Ramlibacter pinisoli: one gene and its partner. The main gene of each other region encodes a partner of the protein of the gene in region 2 in a complex. Links are inferred from orthologs where the notes say so. Each region holds a gene or a part of one and is shown on either strand. Other genes may lie near its edges. The genes, in order: accD and accB.

What was found.
Region 1: the proteins of accB (region 2) and accD are in contact, whole or in part, in a solved structure (PDB 8UXZ), measured with the Escherichia coli proteins. The link is inferred for Ramlibacter pinisoli from one-to-one orthologs.

What each region holds. Positions count from the first base shown.
Region 1 is NZ_WSEL01000003.1:1,120,154-1,128,901, reverse strand. Bases 263-3,206 are described here. They hold accD (acetyl-CoA carboxylase, carboxyltransferase subunit beta), read right to left. Parts: upstream 2,199-3,206; coding sequence 1,326-2,198; downstream 263-1,325. Other genes in these bases: trpB (tryptophan synthase subunit beta), read right to left, coding at 3,034-3,206; trpA (tryptophan synthase subunit alpha), read right to left, coding at 2,228-3,037; GON04_RS06610 (YggT family protein), read left to right, coding at 782-1,321; GON04_RS06615 (LON peptidase substrate-binding domain-containing protein), read right to left, coding at 263-724. In the rest of the region: GON04_RS06620 (polysaccharide biosynthesis protein), read left to right, coding at 1-81; more of GON04_RS06615, read right to left, coding at 92-262; more of trpB, read right to left, coding at 3,207-4,299; GON04_RS06590 (phosphoribosylanthranilate isomerase), read right to left, coding at 4,277-4,996; tRNA pseudouridine(38-40) synthase TruA, read right to left, coding at 4,993-5,775; GON04_RS06580 (motility hub landmark protein FimV), read right to left, coding at 5,801-8,467; asd (aspartate-semialdehyde dehydrogenase), read right to left, coding at 8,731-8,748.
Region 2 is NZ_WSEL01000009.1:1,849,456-1,858,088, forward strand. What follows is about bases 5,647-8,475. They hold accB (acetyl-CoA carboxylase biotin carboxyl carrier protein), read right to left. Parts: upstream 7,372-8,475; coding sequence 6,922-7,371; downstream 5,647-6,921. Other genes in these bases: accC (acetyl-CoA carboxylase biotin carboxylase subunit), read right to left, coding at 5,647-6,900; GON04_RS23275 (TlpA disulfide reductase family protein), read right to left, coding at 7,501-8,049; GON04_RS23280 (hypothetical protein), read right to left, coding at 8,036-8,475. In the rest of the region: GON04_RS23235 (branched-chain amino acid ABC transporter permease), read left to right, coding at 1-269; GON04_RS23240 (MBL fold metallo-hydrolase), read right to left, coding at 276-1,730; GON04_RS23245 (SDR family oxidoreductase), read left to right, coding at 1,860-2,627; GON04_RS23250 (carbohydrate kinase family protein), read right to left, coding at 2,641-3,537; GON04_RS23255 (DUF3426 domain-containing protein), read right to left, coding at 3,569-4,606; prmA (50S ribosomal protein L11 methyltransferase), read right to left, coding at 4,650-5,534; more of accC, read right to left, coding at 5,551-5,646; more of GON04_RS23280, read right to left, coding at 8,476-8,633. UniProt on the Escherichia coli protein: This protein is a component of the acetyl coenzyme A carboxylase complex; first, biotin carboxylase catalyzes the carboxylation of the carrier protein and then the transcarboxylase transfers the carboxyl group to form malonyl-CoA.

The DNA of each region.
Region 1 (8,748 bases), on a different replicon or contig from region 2:
GAGGAAGCCGGCCCGGCGCCCGGCGAGCGCGCCCTGCGCGAGTGGCTGCGCGCCCAGGTGCCGGAATACGCGCCGCGCTGACCGCGCCGGCTCAGGCGATCCCGGTGCGGGCGAGGACGTCGCCCACCAGTTCCAGGCGCACCAGCGGGTTGTCCAGTTCCATGAAACGCTGCTTCAGTTGCACCGGCATGGGCAGCAGCTCGCACCAGCGGTTGGCAACCCAGCCGCAATCGTCGAGACGCCAGGGCTGTTGCATCGGCAACTGCTCGGCGGCATCGGGCCGCTCGCGCAACGAGGTGTAGAGCTTCTCCAGCGCCTGGGCGATCGGCTGCAGGTCGGCCGGCACCGGCACGGCGTGGTCGGGCGCCATCTGCTCGATGTCGGCCACCCAGAGGCCGTGCTTGAGCTGCTCGCTGGTGCGGATGCGGAACCGCTGGCCGCCCTGGGCCCGCACCATCAGCAGTCCGGGGCCCGGCTGCTCGAGAGCGGCGATGGTGGCCAGCGTGCCGACCGTTGAAAAGGCCTCCGGGCCGGCACCGGGCTGCCGCACTTCGTGGCCCTGCGTGAGGGCGACGACGCCGAACGGCGCGCCGGCGCGCTGGCAACGCTGGATCATGTCGAGGTAGCGGACCTCGAAGACGCGCAGCGGCAGCACGCCGCCCGGGAAGAGGACCGTGCCGAGCGGGAACAGCGGCAGCGATTGCAGGGTGAGGGCGGAGGCCAAGCGACGATCCGGGAAGTGACGCCGGTATGATCCCACGAGCAAGACTCGGCCGTGGCCATGGGCACTCAAATCCTTTCCTTCCTGCTCGACGTGGTGGCCGGCCTCCTGGGCGGTGCGTGTCTGTTGCGGCTGTACATGCAGCGCCAGAAGGTGCCGTTCGGCAACCCGATCGGCCGCTTCGTGTTCGCCCTCACCGACTGGATCGTGCTGCCGCTGCGCCGGGTGCTGCCCCCGGTCGCACGCTGGGACACGGCGAGCCTGGTGGCCGCCTACCTGATCGAACTGGTGCAGTACCTGATCCTGTGGGCCGTGATCGGCTTCGCGCTGGAGTCGGTGTTCCTGCTGGCGCTGGTCGGGCTGGTGCGGCTGATCCTCTCGGCGCTGACGGCGCTGGTGCTGGTCTACGCCATCCTGTCCTGGGTGCAGAGCGATTCGCTGATGACGGACCTGATCGACCGCCTGGTGGCGCCGCTGCTGCGGCCGTTCCGCCGCGTGATCCCGCTGGTGGGCGGCATCGACCTGTCGCCGCTGGCCCTGCTGGTGCTGCTGCAGGTGCTGTCGATGGTGCTCACCGCTTTGGTCGGGCGGGGCTTCTAGCGGGTCAGATCACCGCGTCGGCGGGCTGGCGCTGCAGCATGGCCAGCAGGTGCGCGACGCGGGTGCGCAGCTCGCGCCGGTCGCAGATGAAGTCGACCGCGCCCTTCTGCTGCAGGAACTCGGCGCGCTGGAAGCCTTCGGGCAGCGTGACGCGCACGGTGGACTCGATGACGCGCGGGCCGGCAAAGCCGATCAGCGCCTTGGGCTCGGCGATGACCACGTCGCCGACGAAGGCGAAACCGGCGCTCACGCCGCCCATGGTGGGATCGGTCAGGACGCTGACGTAGGGCAGGCCCTTCTTCGCCAGCCGCGTCAGGGCGGCATTGGTCTTGGCCATCTGCATCAGCGACAGCAGCCCCTCCTGCATGCGCGCACCACCGGTGGCGGTGAAGCACAGGAACGGCACCTTCTGCTCGATGGCGCTCTCGACGCCGCGCACGAAGCGCTCGCCGACCACGCTGCCCATGCTGCCGCCCATGAAGTCGAATTCGAAGGCCGCCGCCACCAGGCTGATGCCCTGGACGGCGCCGCCCATGACGACCAGGGCATCGGTTTCGCCGGTGTTCTCGAGCGCTTCCTTCAGCCGCTCGGGATAGCGGCGGCTGTCCTTGAACTTCAGCGCGTCGACCGGCAGCACCTCCTGGCCGATCTCCCAGCGGCCTTCGGCGTCCAGGAACGTGTTGAGCCGCGGGCGCGCGCCGATGCGGTGGTGGTGGCTGCAGGTGGGACAGACGTTGAGGTTGTGCTCGAGGTCGGTCTTGTACAGCACCGTCTCGCAGCTGGGGCACTTGACCCACAGGCCCTCGGGCACGCTGCGGCGCTCGGCCGGGTCGGTCGGTTGGATCTTGGGGGGCAGCAGTTTTTCGAGCCAGCTCATGGGGATGGTGCTCCGGGGAAAGCGGGATTCTAGGCGTCGAGCGCCTGGCGGATGCCGCGCAGGAACGTGGCAGCCTCGGCGGCCACCCGGTCGCGCGGCTGGCCCTCGATGAGTTGCAGCAGCCGGGTGCCGATCACCACGGCGTCGGCCACGCGGCCGATGGCACGCGCCGTCTCGGCGTCGCGGATGCCGAAACCCACGCCGACCGGCACCTGCACGTGCTCGCGGATGCGCGGCAGCATCTGCTCGACTGCGCCGGTGTCCAGGTGGCCGGCACCCGTCACGCCCTTGAGCGACACGTAGTAGACGTAGCCGCTGGCGATGCGCGCCACCTGCTGCATGCGCCGCGCGGTCGAGGTGGGCGCCAGCAGGAAGATGAGGTCCAGGCCGGCCGCCTTCAGCTGGGCGGCGAAGTCCTCGCACTCCTCGGGCGGGTAGTCGACGATCAGGACGCCGTCGACGCCGGCCGCGGCCGCGTCGCGGATGAAGGATCCGGGCCCGTGGCGCAGGTCGTAGCGCTCCACCGGGTTGGCGTAGCCCATGAGCACGACCGGCGTGGCTGCATCGCGCTCGCGGAAGGTCCGCACCATGGCCAGCACCTGCGCCGTGCCGATGCCCAGCGCCAGCGCCTGTTCGCCGGCCTTCTGGATGACGGGACCGTCGGCCATGGGGTCCGAGAACGGCACGCCCAGCTCGATCACGTCGGCGCCGGCCGCCACCATGGCGTGCATCAGCTCGGGCGTGATGTCGGCGTAGGGATAGCCGGCCGTGACATAGGGAATGAGCGCCTTGCGCCCGGCCTGCCGCAGGCGCGAGAAGGTGGCGGCGATGCGGCTCATCGCTGCACCTCGACCTTCTGTTCGCCACCCTTGACCGATTGCCCGCGGCAGCTCGGCCGGCAGTAGAAGTCGGCCTTGCCCAGGTCGGCCACGGTGCCGATGTCCTTGTCGCCCCGGCCCGAGAGGTTGACCAGGATGCTGCGGTCCTTGCCCAGCGTCGGGGCCAGTTTCATGGCGTAGGCCACTGCATGGCTGGACTCCAGCGCGGGAATGATGCCCTCGGTGCGGCACAGGTAGTGGAAGGCGTCCAGCGCTTCCTTGTCGGTGATGCCGACGTATTCGGCGCGCCCGATGTCCTTGAGCCAGGCGTGCTCGGGGCCGACGCCGGGGTAGTCGAGGCCGGCGCTGATGCTGTGCGTCTCGGTGATCTGGCCGTCCTCGTCCTGCAGGATGTAGGTGCGGTTGCCGTGCAGCACGCCGGGGCTGCCGCGCTGCAGTGACGCCGAGTGCTTGCCGCTCTCCAGGCCTTCGCCGGCCGCCTCGACGCCGATCAGGCGCGTGCCCTCGTGCGGGATGTAGGGGTGGAAGATGCCCATCGCGTTGCTGCCGCCGCCCACGCAGGCGATCACGGCATCGGGCTGGCGGCCGGTCATCGCGGGCATCTGCTGGAGGCACTCGTTGCCGATGACGCTCTGGAAGTCGCGCACCATCATCGGGTAGGGGTGCGGGCCGGCCACGGTGCCGATGATGTAGAACGTGTTCTCCACGTTGGTCACCCAGTCGCGCATGGCCTCGTTGAGGGCGTCCTTGAGCGTGCGGCTGCCCGACTCGACCGGCACTACCTTGGCGCCCAGCAGGTGCATGCGGTAGACGTTGGGGCTCTGGCGCTTGACGTCTTCGCTGCCCATGTACACCACGCACTCCAGGCCGTAGCGCGCGCAGATGGTGGCCGTGGCCACGCCGTGCTGGCCGGCGCCGGTCTCGGCGATGACGCGCGGCTTGCCCATGCGGCGCGCCAGCATCGCCTGGCCGATGACGTTGTTGATCTTGTGCGCGCCGGTGTGGTTGAGGTCCTCGCGCTTGAGGTAGATCTGCGCGCCGCCCATCTCGCGGCTCATGCGGTCGGCGTGGTAGACCGGCGAGGGCCGGCCGACGAAGTGCGCCAGCTCGGACCTGAATTCGGCCAGGAACTCGGGATCGTTCTGGTAGCGCGCGTAGGCCTCGCGCAGCTGGTCGATGGCGTGGGTCAGTGTCTCACTGACGAAGCTGCCGCCGTAGGGGCCGAAATGGCCGGCTGGGTCAGGTTGCTGATAGGAGGGCATCGGTGGACCTTGCAAGGAGAGCGTCGGCGGCGCGCACGGCCGCGACGAACTGATGGATCTTGTCGGGGTCCTTCACGCCCTTGGCGCGCTCGACCCCGGAACTCACATCAACGGCCAGCGTCCTGCAACGCGGCCGCACCTGCACGATGCCATCGGTCACGTTTGCAGGCGTCAACCCACCAGACAAGACGAGGTGAGCGTTGACGCTTGGTGGAAGACGTGACCAATCGAAGGCCTTGCCGCCGCCGCCGTAGCCCTCGACATGCGCGTCGAGGAGAACGGCCCGGGCTTGTTCGTGACGGGCAGCAAATTCTACCAAGTCGAAGGTGGCGGCCCCGTCGAGCGGGATGCGCGCGGCGCGCATCCACGGGCGCCCGGCGGCGGCCAGCGCGCACTGCTCGGGTGACTCGTCGCCGTGGAACTGGAGCATGGCCGCGGGCACGGCCGCGCAGGCCGCGGCGACCGCGGCCGCGCTCTCGTTGACGAACAGCAGCACCGGCGTGACGAAGGGCGGCAGGCGGGCGGCCAGCTCGGCCGCACGCCCGGCGGTCACATGGCGCGGGCTCGGCGGGTACAGCACGAACCCGACCGCGTCGGCGCCGGCCTGGACGGCGGTGTCGACGTCCTGCTCACGGGTGAGCCCGCAGATCTTAATGCGGGTCCGCTGGCTCGGCTGGGAATGTGGCGCTGGGCTCATGGCAGCCAATCATAGGCAGGGGTGCGCTGCGGCAGGCCCCAGCGGGCGTCGTACACCGGCCCCAGGAAGTACAGGCCGTCGGGCGGGAAGGTCGGTGCGGCCGCGTCCCGGTCGCGCGCCGCCAGCACCTGGTCGATCCACTGCGGCGGCTGCAGGCCCTGGCCCACCAGCAGCAGGCACCCCATGATGTTGCGGATCATGTGGTGCAGGAAGGCGTCGGCCTCGAAATCGAAGCGCCAGTAGGCGCCGCGCCGCGAGATGCCGATGTGGCGCATGGTCTTGACCGGCGAGCGGGCCTGGCAGGCCGACGCACGGAACGAGGTGAAGTCGTGCTGGCCCAGCAGCCGGGCGGCGGCCGCCTCCATCGCCTGCTGGTCGAGCGGGCGGAAGACCCAGCCGGCACGCCCGTTCTCGAGGCTGGGCCGCACGGGCGATTCCAGCAGCACGAAGGCATAGCGGCGGGCGAGGGCGCTGGCGCGGGAATGGAAGGCATCGGGCACCGGCTGCGCCCACTGCACGGCGATGTCGGGCGGCAGGAAGGTGTTGGTGCCGCGCACCCAGGAGAAGGCCTCGCGTTCGAGCGTGGTGTCGAAGTGCACCACCTGCATCAGGCCATGGACGCCGGCATCGGTGCGGCCCGCGCACACGGTGGCGACCGGCTGGACGGCAAACCGCGTGAGCGCGCCTTCGAGGTGGTCCTGCACGGTGCGGCCGGACGGCTGGCTCTGCCAGCCGTCGTAAGCCTGTCCGTGGTAGCTGACGCCGAGAGCCCACCTCATGGGCGCTCCCTGGAAACCCGGGGGATCAGCCGATCTCCGCCAGGAACCGCTGCGCCTTGTTCTTGAGGTCGCCGGACGCTTCGGCGATGACTTCCTGGGCCAGGCTGCGGGCGCCGTCGGCGTCGCCGATGGCGTTGAACTCCTGCGCCAGCGCGAGCTTGGTGGCCAGCGGGTCGTCACCATCAACCGACGACAGGTCCAGCCCGGTGGTGCTGATCTCGCCTTCGACCGTGTCGGCTGCCTCGGCGCGGGCCGGCGCGGCGCCGGGCAGGTCGAGCGACAGGCCGCCGAGGTCGAACTCGAGCATGCCGGAGTCGGCGGCGGGCGCCGGAGTGGCCACCGCCGTAGCCGGCGCAGAGATCGCGGGCAGGTCGAAGTTGAGGCTGTTGTCGGCGGATGCGAGGTCCGGCGCGGGCGTGGCCAGCGGCGCCACGGGCGTGATCACGCTGAAATCCATCGACAGCGGATCGTCGAGCAGCGGCTGGGCCGGCATGGCCTGCGTGGCGACCGCTTCGGCGGCGGGCGGTGCGGCGAACGCCGGCGCCGCGTCGACCGGGTCGTCGAGCGAGAAGTCCAGGTCGAGGTCGACATCGGCCGCGGGCGCCACGGGCTCGGCAGCCTGCTTGGCAGTGGCGGTGAAGGCCGCGGCCGCCGCGGCGCCGGCCACTGCTGCGGCGACCGGTGCTGCCGCCACGGGGGCTGCGCCGGTGGTCACCGGCTGGCCACCCGGCCGATACATCGAGTTGGACGGGTCGAGTTCCTGGCCCAGTTCGCAGATGCGGGCCCATTCGGAGCCTTCGCCGTGGCTCAGGCTGTAGGCCTCGCTGGCCACCTGCTCGAACGCCTTGGCATCGCGCCGCTTGGCGTAGATCTCGAGCAACTTGACGTGGATGGCCACGCGTTGCGGGCTGGTGCGCAGCGCTTCCTTGAGGATCTCCTCGGCCTGCAGGTCGCGGCCGTAGGCCAGGTACACGTCGGCCTCGGCCACCGGGTCGACGTCGCCGGCGGCATCGAGCTGGCTCGGCGAATAGACCATCGACGAACCGGTGGGCGCGCCTTCGGCCGTGTCGACGCGCTGGCCGCCGCTGGCGCCGAAGAACGAGTCGGGCTGCAGGCGGCTCTCGAGGAAGGAACTGTCGACCTGGGTGGCCTTGCGGCGCTGGCGGACCTTCCAGATGCCCACGCCCGCCAGCAGGGCGAGCACGCCGCCCAGGGCGGCGGGGATCAGCGGGTTGTCGAGCAGTTCGTCGACGAAGCTGGGTTCAGGCGGCGGGGGCGGCGGCACGGACGGCTTCTTGCGCGGTGCCGAGGCGGCCGCGGCAGGCTCGGCGGCCGGCGCAGTGGTCGCGGCCAGCGGGGTGGCACTGGCGCCGGCCAGGGGGGCGGAAGCGGCTTGCGCGGCGTCGCTGGCTACAGCGGCGGCAACAGGGGCCACGGGAGCCGGAGCGCTGGCGGCCGGAGCTGAGGCCGCGCTGGCAGCGGCGGCGACCGGTGCGGCAGGGGTGGCCACCGGCAGCGTCACGCCGGTGGCGGGGCCGCTGGCCGGCTTGCCCGGCGCGGCTGCGGTCGCACCCGGCGCGGCGGCTGCGCCGGCCTTGGGTGCGCTGGCGGCACTGCTCAGGTCCTGCAGCTGCTTGATGTTCTGGTTGAGCTCGGCCACGCGCTTGGCCTCGTCCTGCGCGGCGCGCTGGGTGGCGATGGCGTCGGCGGAGCTCCTGGACTGGACGGCACCCTTGGACAGGGTGAGCTTGTCGGGTGCGGAAGCGGCCGGCTTCTTCTCGTCGACCTGGGCCTGCACCTTGCCGCTGGCCTGCCGCTCGGCGCCGCCGGCCGGGGCCGTGGGCACGCCTTCGGCCAGACGCCGGCGGAATTCGTTGAAGTCGCGGCTCTGCGCCACCAGGGTCTGGGTGGCCTCGGCAGGCGGGACCGCCTCGGCCTGGGCCTGCGAGGGCAGGCTGAGGACGGCGCCCGAGCGCAGCCGGTTGATGTTGCCGCCGACGAAGGCGTCCGGGTTGGAGCGCAGCATCGCGACCAGCATCTGGTCGAGCGAGACGGTGGCGGGCTTGTTGCCGGCAGCGATCTTGCCGGCGGTGTCGCCGCCCTGCACGGTGACCTGCTTGCCCTCGCCGGCCGGTGCGGGTGCTGCCGCGGGGGCTGGAGACGGAGCGGCAGCCTGGGCCTGGACCGGCGGCCGGACGGCGGCAACCGGCCGCGCTGCACGCGGGACGGCCGTCACGCCGGCGGCAGGAGCTGCCGCAGAAGGCGTGGCCGGGGCGGGAGCGGCTTGCGCCGTGATCGGGGCCTGCCCCTGGCGCAGGCTCGGCGGATCGAGCAGCAGCGTGAAGTCGCGCGTGATGCGGCCGGACGACCAGCTGGTCTCGACCAGCATGTCGACGAACGGCTCGCTGACGGCGCGCTCGCTCTGCAGGCGCAGGAAGTAGCGGCCGTCGGAGCGGCGCTGCAGCGTGATGCTGACGCCCTGCAACGCGGGGTTGTAGTCGAGCCCGGCCGCGCGGTAGGCCGCCGGCGAGGCCACGGCGGCGCGCAGACTGGCGGCTTCCTCGCCGTTGATCTCGGGCAGGTCGATGTCGGCGAGCAGGCGTTCGCCGAGGGCCGACTGGACGGTGACGCGCCCGAGCGCCAAGGCGTGGGCGTCCGTCGCGGGGAAGCTCAGCGCGGCGGCAACGGACAACGCAACAGCACTGGCTTGCCAGGTCCGGTTCGCGATCGTTGGGGTCCCCACTGCTCGGTTGGCGGGCAGTTTTTTTCTCTTCATGCGGGCGTTCGCCTTGAGAGCGGAATTGCTAAAAGGACCATAGCATCAATGTTTTAGCCGAACAAGCTGAAACCGGCCTGAGGTTCGGGCAGGCCCCGTCAAGCTCGGCGGAAGCACGATCCTTGTTGTGGCTCGACAACGTGCTGTAACCACTCGCTACAGCGCGGAGCCAATGCCGGTCAGGCGTCCAGCAGGAT
Region 2 (8,633 bases):
TGAAGTTCGCCACCCTGTCCGACGTGCACTGGTCCATGTCCGGCGAGGTGATCCTGATGTCGCTGCTGGGCGGCGTGGGCACCTTCTTCGGTCCGGTGCTCGGGGGCGGCATCGTGATCGCCCTGCAGGACATGCTGGCCGACAAGGTCGGCGAGTGGGTGACGGTGATCATCGGCGTGATCTTCGTGCTGTGCGTGCTCGCCTTCCGCAAGGGCGTGGTCGGCGAACTGCTGGCCTGGCGCGAGCGCCGCCGCGCCCGCGCCGGCTGAACCGCGTCAGCGGCGGCCTGCGGCGGCCCTCAGTTCCGCGATCGGTACCACGCGGCCGTGCAGCGGCAGGATGCGGTCGACGTCCAGCCGCAGCCGCTCCACGTTGTCCAGCATGTTCACGTTGTTGGCGTTCGGCTGCGCCGGCGGCGGCGCACCGGCAGGGCCCGGCGTGTAGGCATCGGCTTCCACCAGCAGGCGCTCGCGCGGCAGCCAGGCGAGCATGAAACCCTGGGCGTGCACGCTGCCGTCGATCATCATCACTTCCAGGGTGCGGGTCCCATCCGTGAAGGTGCGCTTGCCCGACACGCCTTCGATGCGGACCGGCCGGCCGGAGCGGGCCAGTGCGTCGGGCGCAATGGCGTTGGGCGTGGCGAATGCCTGCGCGAACCAGGGCCTGGCCAGCTCGCTGGTCACCAGGGTGGCGCCATCCGCGGCCGCCGTGCGCAGCCCGCCGGAATGGTCGAAATGGTGGTGCGAGTTGATGACGTACCGGACCGGCTTGTTCGGCACCAGCTGCTTGGCCGCGGTCAGGACCGCCTGCGTGCGGGCGTCGTACAGCGGGCTCTCGATCAGGATCAGGTGATCGGCCATCTCGACCAGCACGCTGTTGTGCGAGCCGCCGGCCAGGAACCACACGCCCTCGGCCACCTTCTCGGAGGTGGCCCGCTCCACGAAGCCGGGAACCGCCGCGGGCACCTCGATCGCGGGCACCGTGTTGGCCTGGACCTGGGTCACCTGCAGGTCCAGCACCGGCGACCCACCCTGGGTCTGGCGGATGCGGGCCGGGAACTTGACGCCGCCGAAGTCCCGGTAGTCCTCGTAGGTCGTCACGGTCGGCGTGTCGCCCGTCACCGGATTCGGCTGCACGGAGTCGACCCGCTCCACCAGCCCGCTCTCGCCGATGACGGCAGTGGCCCGGAACCGGTTCGGCTCGGTGAAGCTCACCAGCGTCTTGCCGCCCTCCACGCGCGTGGTGGCGTTGTTGCGCTGGGCGGCACGCAGCACGCCATGGGGCGACGTCCAGAGGTCATGGATCCGGCCGTCGGCCGTCAGGGGCGCGGCGGTGGCAGTGGTGCCAGCCAGGTTCCAGGCCTGGGTGCCGCGCAACAGGCCGGTGGCGCGCTGTTCGCCCGTTCCCATCAGCGGCAAGGCACCGCCGCCGTTGGGCTCGGCGCGGGTGCGGGCGAACTCCTCGCGGAACGCCGCATTCTGGTAGTCGTAGACCCGCGAGAAACTGGAATAGGTGATGCGCGGCCAGGGATCGCCCGGCCGGTAGGCCTGGCCGAAGATGCCGCCGCTGCCGCTGCCGCTGAATTGCAGCGAGCGCACCTGGGCGGAGCCCATCGCGGCCTCGGCGCGTTTCAGCGCCGCCTGCGGATCCGGCGGCGCCGAGGCGCAGGCGGCCAGCAATGCGGCGATGGCCGGGACGGGAAGCCCGAGGGCCAGGATTCTTCTTCGCATGGTCGTCTCCTTTGGGTGGGCAATCGGCCCGGCCCCATGCTAGTGAGTGTTCGACCACGATGTCGTCCGGGTGATTGGCGGCCGAGCTGCCATCCGCCAGACTTGGCGCCACCCCAACCGGAGACTCCCATGAAGGATCTGTTCTCGCTGCAGGGCCGCGTGGCCCTGGTGACCGGCGGCTCGCGCGGCATCGGCCGGATGATCGCCGCCGGCTTCCTGCACCACGGCGCCAAGGTCTACATCACGGCGCGCAAGGCTGCGGCCTGCGACGAGGCGGCCGAGCAGCTGTCGGCCATCGGCCCCTGCGTCTCGCTGCCCTGCGACGTGTCCACGGTGGAGGCGGCGCGCGCCCTGGCCGCCGAGATCGCGAGCCGCGAGCCCGCGCTCGACATCCTGGTCAACAACGCCGGCGCCGCCTGGGGAGAAGCCTTCGACACCTTCCCCGAGAAGGGCTGGGACAAGGTGCTGGACTTGAACCTGAAGACGCCCTTCTTCCTCACCCAGGCCCTGCACGCCCAGCTGAAGGCTGCCGCGCGCACGCGGCCGGCCAAGGTGATCAACATCGCGTCGATCGACGGCATCTCGGTGAACCAGTGGGAGACCTACTCCTATGCCGCCAGCAAGGCCGGCCTGATCCACCTGACGCGCCGGCTGGCCCTGCGGCTGGCGCAGGACAACATCGTGGTGAGCGGCATCGCCCCCGGGCCGTTCGCCTCCGAGATGAACAAGGATGCGCGCGACCATGGCGAGGACGTGGCGCGGCGGGTGCCGGTCGGCCGCATCGGCCAGCCCGAGGACATGGCCGGGGCCGCCGTGTTCCTGGCGTCCCGGGCCGGCGACTACGTCGTCGGCGACACGCTGGTGGTCGACGGCGGCGTGACGAACGCGCGCGGCTGAGCGCCGCCGCCGCTCAGGCGGCTGGCTGGTCGAAGCGCCAGTTCTGCGGGCCGCGGCTGGCGATCTTCACCGCGCCGACGCGGTTGCCCAGTTCGGCGCAGCGTGCCAGCGGCCAGCCCTGCTCCAGGCCGTGCAGCAGCGCGCCGCGCCAGGCATCGCCGCAACCGGTGGGATCGACGACGGCCGCGGCCTTCACCGCCGGCACGTGCGTCTTCTCGCCGTCCACCCAGACGTCGCACCCCTCGCCGCCGAGCGTGACGACGAGGCCGCGCACCTTGCGCGAGATCCCGGCCGCGTCCCAGCCGGTGCGCTCCATCAGCATCTTGCCCTCGTAGTCGTTGACGGTGACCCAGCTGGCCTGGTCGATGAAGGCCGCCAGCTCGCGGCCGTCGAACATCGGCAGGCCCTGGCCCGGATCGAACACGAACGGGATGCCGGCCGCCGCGAACTGCTCGGCATGCTGCAGCATGGCATCGCGGCCGTCGGGAGAGATGATGCCGAGCTTGATGTCGGGCCGCGCGGCGATGTGGGTGACGTGTGCCTGCATCATCGCGCCGGGATGGAAGGCCGTGATCTGGTTGTTGTCCAGGTCGGTCATGATCATCGCCTGCGCCGTGTAGGTGCCTTCCACCTGGCGGACGAACTCGGTGCTGATGGACAGCTCGCGCAGGCGATCGAGGTAGCCCGCGCCATCGGTGCCCACGGTCGCCATCGGCAGCGGCGTGCCGCCCAGCAGCTTGAGGCTGTAGGCGATGTTGCCCGCGCAGCCGCCGAAGTCGCGCCGCAGTTGCGGCACCAGGAACGAGACGTTCAGGATGTGGAGCTGGTCGGGCAGGATCTGCTGCGAGAAGCGGCCCTCGAAGTTCATGATGGTGTCGAACGCAAGCGACCCGCAGATGACGGCTGCCATGGAAGAAGTCTCGTGGTGAAGGTGGGATGGATCAGGGATAGAAGGCCAGCAGCCGGTAGCCGGCCACGCGTGCCGCGCTGGCACCGCCGACGGCGATGGCCACCGAGGCCGACCAGTCGGCGGCCGCGGCGATGGTGTCTGCCGGGGCGCCGAGCTCGCCCGGCGTGAGCACGCGGCGCAGCAGCGGCTGGTCCTGCGAATCGGTGAGTGTGAGTTCCAGTGCCGGCACGGCGACCGGCGCCTGGGCCTGGTTCTTCAGCGTGACGCTCAGGCGATAGGTGTCCGGCCGCAGCTTGGTGAAGCCGCTGCTGTCGATGGCGATGGCCTCGATGCGGCGCGGCGGACCGACGCGGCAGCCGAGTGGCCGGCACAGCCGCTCGAGCAGCGGCAGCGCCTGCGGGTCCAGGGCCGCCAGGCGGTCGCGCTCGTGGACGGCGACCTGCGCCGCCAGCAGGCCGGCCAGCGCCAGCGATCCCAGCACCAGGGCCACGCGCACCGCGGGCCGGCGCCAGAACGCCTTGCGCCGCGCATCGCGCACGAACGTCACGTCCTCCAGCGGCAGGTCTTCGGCCTCGTCCGGCTCGCGGTGATCCTGTGCATCCAGTGCGTCCTGCGCGTCCAGGTCCACGGCGGCCGCATCGGCCTCCTCCCGCACCAGGTGCAGGGGCAGGTAACCGTGCTCCTCGGGGGACAGGGACGACGGGCCGAAGCCGGACGGTGCGTGCCAGGGCGTGAGCGACGGGCCGGCGGACGGCAGCTGCGCCTCCGGATGCGTCTGCAGGTCCGGCGCCGGGTCGGCCTGCTGATCGGGGCCCGTCGTGCTGGCTTCGGTGGTCGGCGCGTGAGCGACGGCGGCTCGCTCGGCGTCTGGAGCGGCATCGACCACGGCCCCGGGTGCCGCCGCGGCAACCGGCTGTGCCGGCAGCACCGCATCCGGCTGCATGTGGGCGGCGGCATCGAACACCTCCGCGCAGTGCCCGCAGCGCACCCAGCCTTCGGAGATCTTCAGTTGGTCGGGGACCACCCTGAACATCGTTCCGCAGGCCGGGCAGCCGGTGATCATGCTCATGAGCCGGGCATTGTAGGGAACCGGCGCCGCGCGCCCGGGCGGCTCACAGCCGCGCCGTCATCAGGATCCAGCCTTCGTCCTGGTCGGCGACCGACAGGCTGGCATAGGGCGCGTACGCGCGCTGCAGTTCCTCCGCCTGGCGCTCGAGGATGCCAGCCAGCACCAGGTGGCCCGGCGGCTGGACCAGCCCGCACAGCAGCGGCGCCAGCACCTTCAGCGGCGTGGCCAGGATGTTGGCCAGCACCACGTCGTAGCGGCCCTGCACGGCGTCGGGCAGGCCGACGACGCCCAGCCCGGTGCCATTGGCCTGCGCGTTGTCCAGCGTCGAGCGCACCGCCGCCTCGTCGATGTCGACCGCGTCGACCCGGCCGGCGCCCACCTTGGCGGCACCGATGGCCAGGATGCCGGAGCCGCAGCCGTAATCCAGCACTGTGCGTCCCTTCAGCGGCTGGCGCGCGATCCAGCGCAGACACATCCGCGTGGTGGGGTGCGTGCCCGTGCCGAAGGCCAGGCCGGGATCGAGGCGGATGACCGTCGTCGCCTGGGCCGGCGGTTCGTGCCAGGTCGGCACGATCCAGAACTCGGGCGTGATCTCCACCGGCGCGAATTGCGACTGCGTCAGGCGCACCCAGTCCTGCTCGGCGACCTCCTCGATGCCGGCGACCTGCGCACCGGCGAAGAAGTCCTGCGCCTGCAGCAGGACCTGCGCTTCCTCGGCCGCTTCCCGGGTGGGGAACAGCGCCAGGACCCGCGACCGCTGCCAGCCTTCCTTGGGCGGCGGCATGCCGGGCTCGCCGAACAGGGCCTGTTCGGCCGGGGTCTGGGCGTCGGCGTCCTCGACCGACACGCTCAGGGCGTCCAGCGCCTCGAGCGCGTCGCTCAGCGCCTCGACCTGGTGTTCGCCACAGAGCAGGCGCAACTCGTACATGGGTGCCCGGACCGGATCAGCGCTTGTGCTGCGACAGCCACTGCTCCAGGTAGTGGATGTTGGTGCCGCCCTGCATGAACTTGGCGTCCACCATCAGCTCGCGGTGCAGCGGGATGTTGGTGTTGATGCCCTCGACCACCGTCTCCAGCAGCGCGGTGCGCATGCGTGCCAGCGCCTGGTCGCGCGTGTCGCCGTGCACGATGATCTTGCCGACCATCGAGTCGTAGTTGGGGGGCACGAAGTAGTTGTTGTAGACGTGCGAATCGACGCGCACGCCCGGCCCGCCCGGGGCATGCCACAGCGTGATGCGACCGGGCGACGGGGTGAAGTTGTACGGGTCCTCGGCGTTGACGCGGCACTCGATGGCATGGCCGCGCAGCGCGATGTCGCGCTGCACGAAAGGCAGCTTCTCGCCGGCCGCCACCATGATCTGCGTCTTCACGATGTCGATGCCCGTGACGAGTTCGGTCACCGGGTGCTCGACCTGCACCCGCGTGTTCATCTCGATGAAGTAGAACTCGCCGTTCTCGTACAGGAACTCGAACGTCCCCGCGCCGCGGTAGCCGATCTTCTTGCAGGCCGCCGCGCAGCGCTCGCCGATGCGGTCGATCAGCTTGCGCGGGATGCCCGGCGCCGGCGCTTCCTCGATGATCTTCTGGTGGCGGCGCTGCATCGAGCAGTCGCGCTCGCCCAGGTAGACGGCGTTGCGGTGCTTGTCCGCCAGGATCTGGATCTCGATGTGGCGCGGGTTCTGGAGGAACTTCTCCATGTACACCGCCGGATTGCCAAAGGCGGCGCCCGCCTCCGCCTTGGTCATCTGGACCGCGTTGATCAGCGCGGCTTCCGTGTGCACCACGCGCATGCCGCGGCCGCCGCCGCCGCCCGCCGCCTTGATGATGACGGGGTAGCCGACGGTGCGCGCCGTGCGCCGGATGACCGCCGGATCGTCCGGCAGTTCGCCCTCGGAGCCGGGCACGCAGGGCACGCCGGCCTTGATCATGGCCTGCTTGGCCGACACCTTGTCGCCCATGATGCGGATCGACTCGGGCGTGGGGCCGATGAACTGGAAGCCGCTCTTTTCCACCCGCTCGGCGAAATCGGCGTTTTCCGACAGGAAGCCATAGCCGGGGTGGATGGCCTCGGCGTCGGTGACCTCGGCGGCCGAAATGATGGCCGGCATGTTGAGGTAGCTCTGTGCCGAAGCGGCCGGCCCGATGCAGACCGCCTCCTCTGCCAGCTTGACGTACTTGGCCTCGCGGTCGGCTTCCGAATAGACCATCACGGCCTTGATGCCCAGTTCGCGGCAGGCCCGCTGCACCCGGAGGGCAATCTCGCCGCGGTTGGCGATCAGGATCTTCTTGAACATGAGTGAGCGCTTACCGGATCGTCACTCGATGATGAACAGGGGCTGTCCGTACTCCACGGCCTGGCCGTTCTCGCACAGGATCTTGGACACGGTGCCCGACTTGTCGGCCTCGATCTCGTTGAGGATCTTCATCGCCTCGATGATGCAGATCGTGTCGCCTTCCTTGACCTGGCTGCCGACCTCGACGAACGACTTCGCGCCCGGGCTGGACGCGCGGTAGAACGTGCCCACCATCGGCGACTTGACGGCATGGCCGGTCGGTGCCTGCGGGGCGGGCGCGGCCGGCGCGAGCGCCGGCGCGGCCGATGCCGGCATCGCCGGTGCCATCGCGACGGGTGCCGCGGCATGCTGCACGACGGCCGTGCCGCCCTTGACGATGCGGACTTTTCCCTCCGCTTCCGTGATCTCCAGTTCGGAGACGTTCGACTCCGAGACCAGGTCGATCAGGGTCTTCAATTTGCGCAAGTCCATGGTGGCTCCAGCCGCATTTCTTGTTAAGGTCGGCGAATTTACCGCAATTTGCAGCGATTTTTACTTTTCTTCGCTGAAGAGCGCGCCCGTCGGGGCGTCGGCAGGTAAAGCCGGGAGCCGTGTCGCGTCTCAGGCTGCCGCTGCCCAGCGCGATAGGTCGCCCGGGGCGACCTTCCCCATTCTACGCTCGCGCACTTTCCCATCCGGCTTCAGCACGACGGTGAAGGGCAGCCCACCGGCCGAATTGCCCAGGGACTTGCCCAGGTCGGTGCCCTCGAGCCCCGCCAGCCCGATCGGAAAGCTGACTGGCGTCGCGGCCAGGAACTTGCGCACGGCGCTGGGCTGATCGATCGCCAAGCCGACGACTTGCCAGCCGTTGGCAGCGTGTTCGCGCGCGAAACGGTCGAGCATGGGGAGTTCTTCGACGCAGGGCGGACACCAGGTGGCCCAGAAGTTGACCAGGAGCGGCTTGCCGCGCAGGGCCGCCATGGTCAACGGCTGGCCGGCTGGCGTGTCGAAGGTCAGCCCCCACAGCGCCGAGGCGTCCCCTTGGGCCTGCGGCTCGCGGCGCCAGAACGCGACGCCGGCCCCCGCGGCCGCGGCCACGACACCGACACCGGCCGCCAGGAGAAGGGAGCGCCGGGACGTCAGGGGAGCCGTGGATTCAGTGGTCGACATGGGCAGCATTGTCGACGAGGGCACGCACCGCCGCCATGTCCCCGCGCGGAACCCGACCCCGCGCATCGCGCCGGAGCGCACCGCGCAAGTCGTCGTGGTCGTGGATCAGGAGGTGGACGCCGATGGTCTCGCCGAGCTCCGGGCTGCGGCTGGACAGGCTCAGCGCCTCGACCGGTGCACCCTGGAAGCCCGGAACCGTCCTGGCCTCGTAGTCGACGCCCTTGTCGATCAGCGCGATCTCGGCCGACTTGGAGTCATCGCAGAACAACTGCAGGTAGATGTCGGACAGCCGGGTCGCCGTTCCATGCCAGACCGCGCCGGCCAGGTGGGGCCTGAACTCGGCCAGCCGCTCCATCCAGGTCAGCGCCAGCCGGCGCAGGGCAGCCAGTTCGACGGGCTGCGTGTCGGCGCAGAACAGTGCGATGTACTCGCGCACCGCTTCCTCGATCACGTCGTTGTCCGGCAACGCCGCCCGCACAGGCAGGCCCAGCTGCCGGACGGCGCGCCGCTTGGCCGGACCGTATTCCAGGCCTTCCTCGACCACCATCCGCGCGGCAGTGGCGGCGATCTCACGCAGGGTGTCC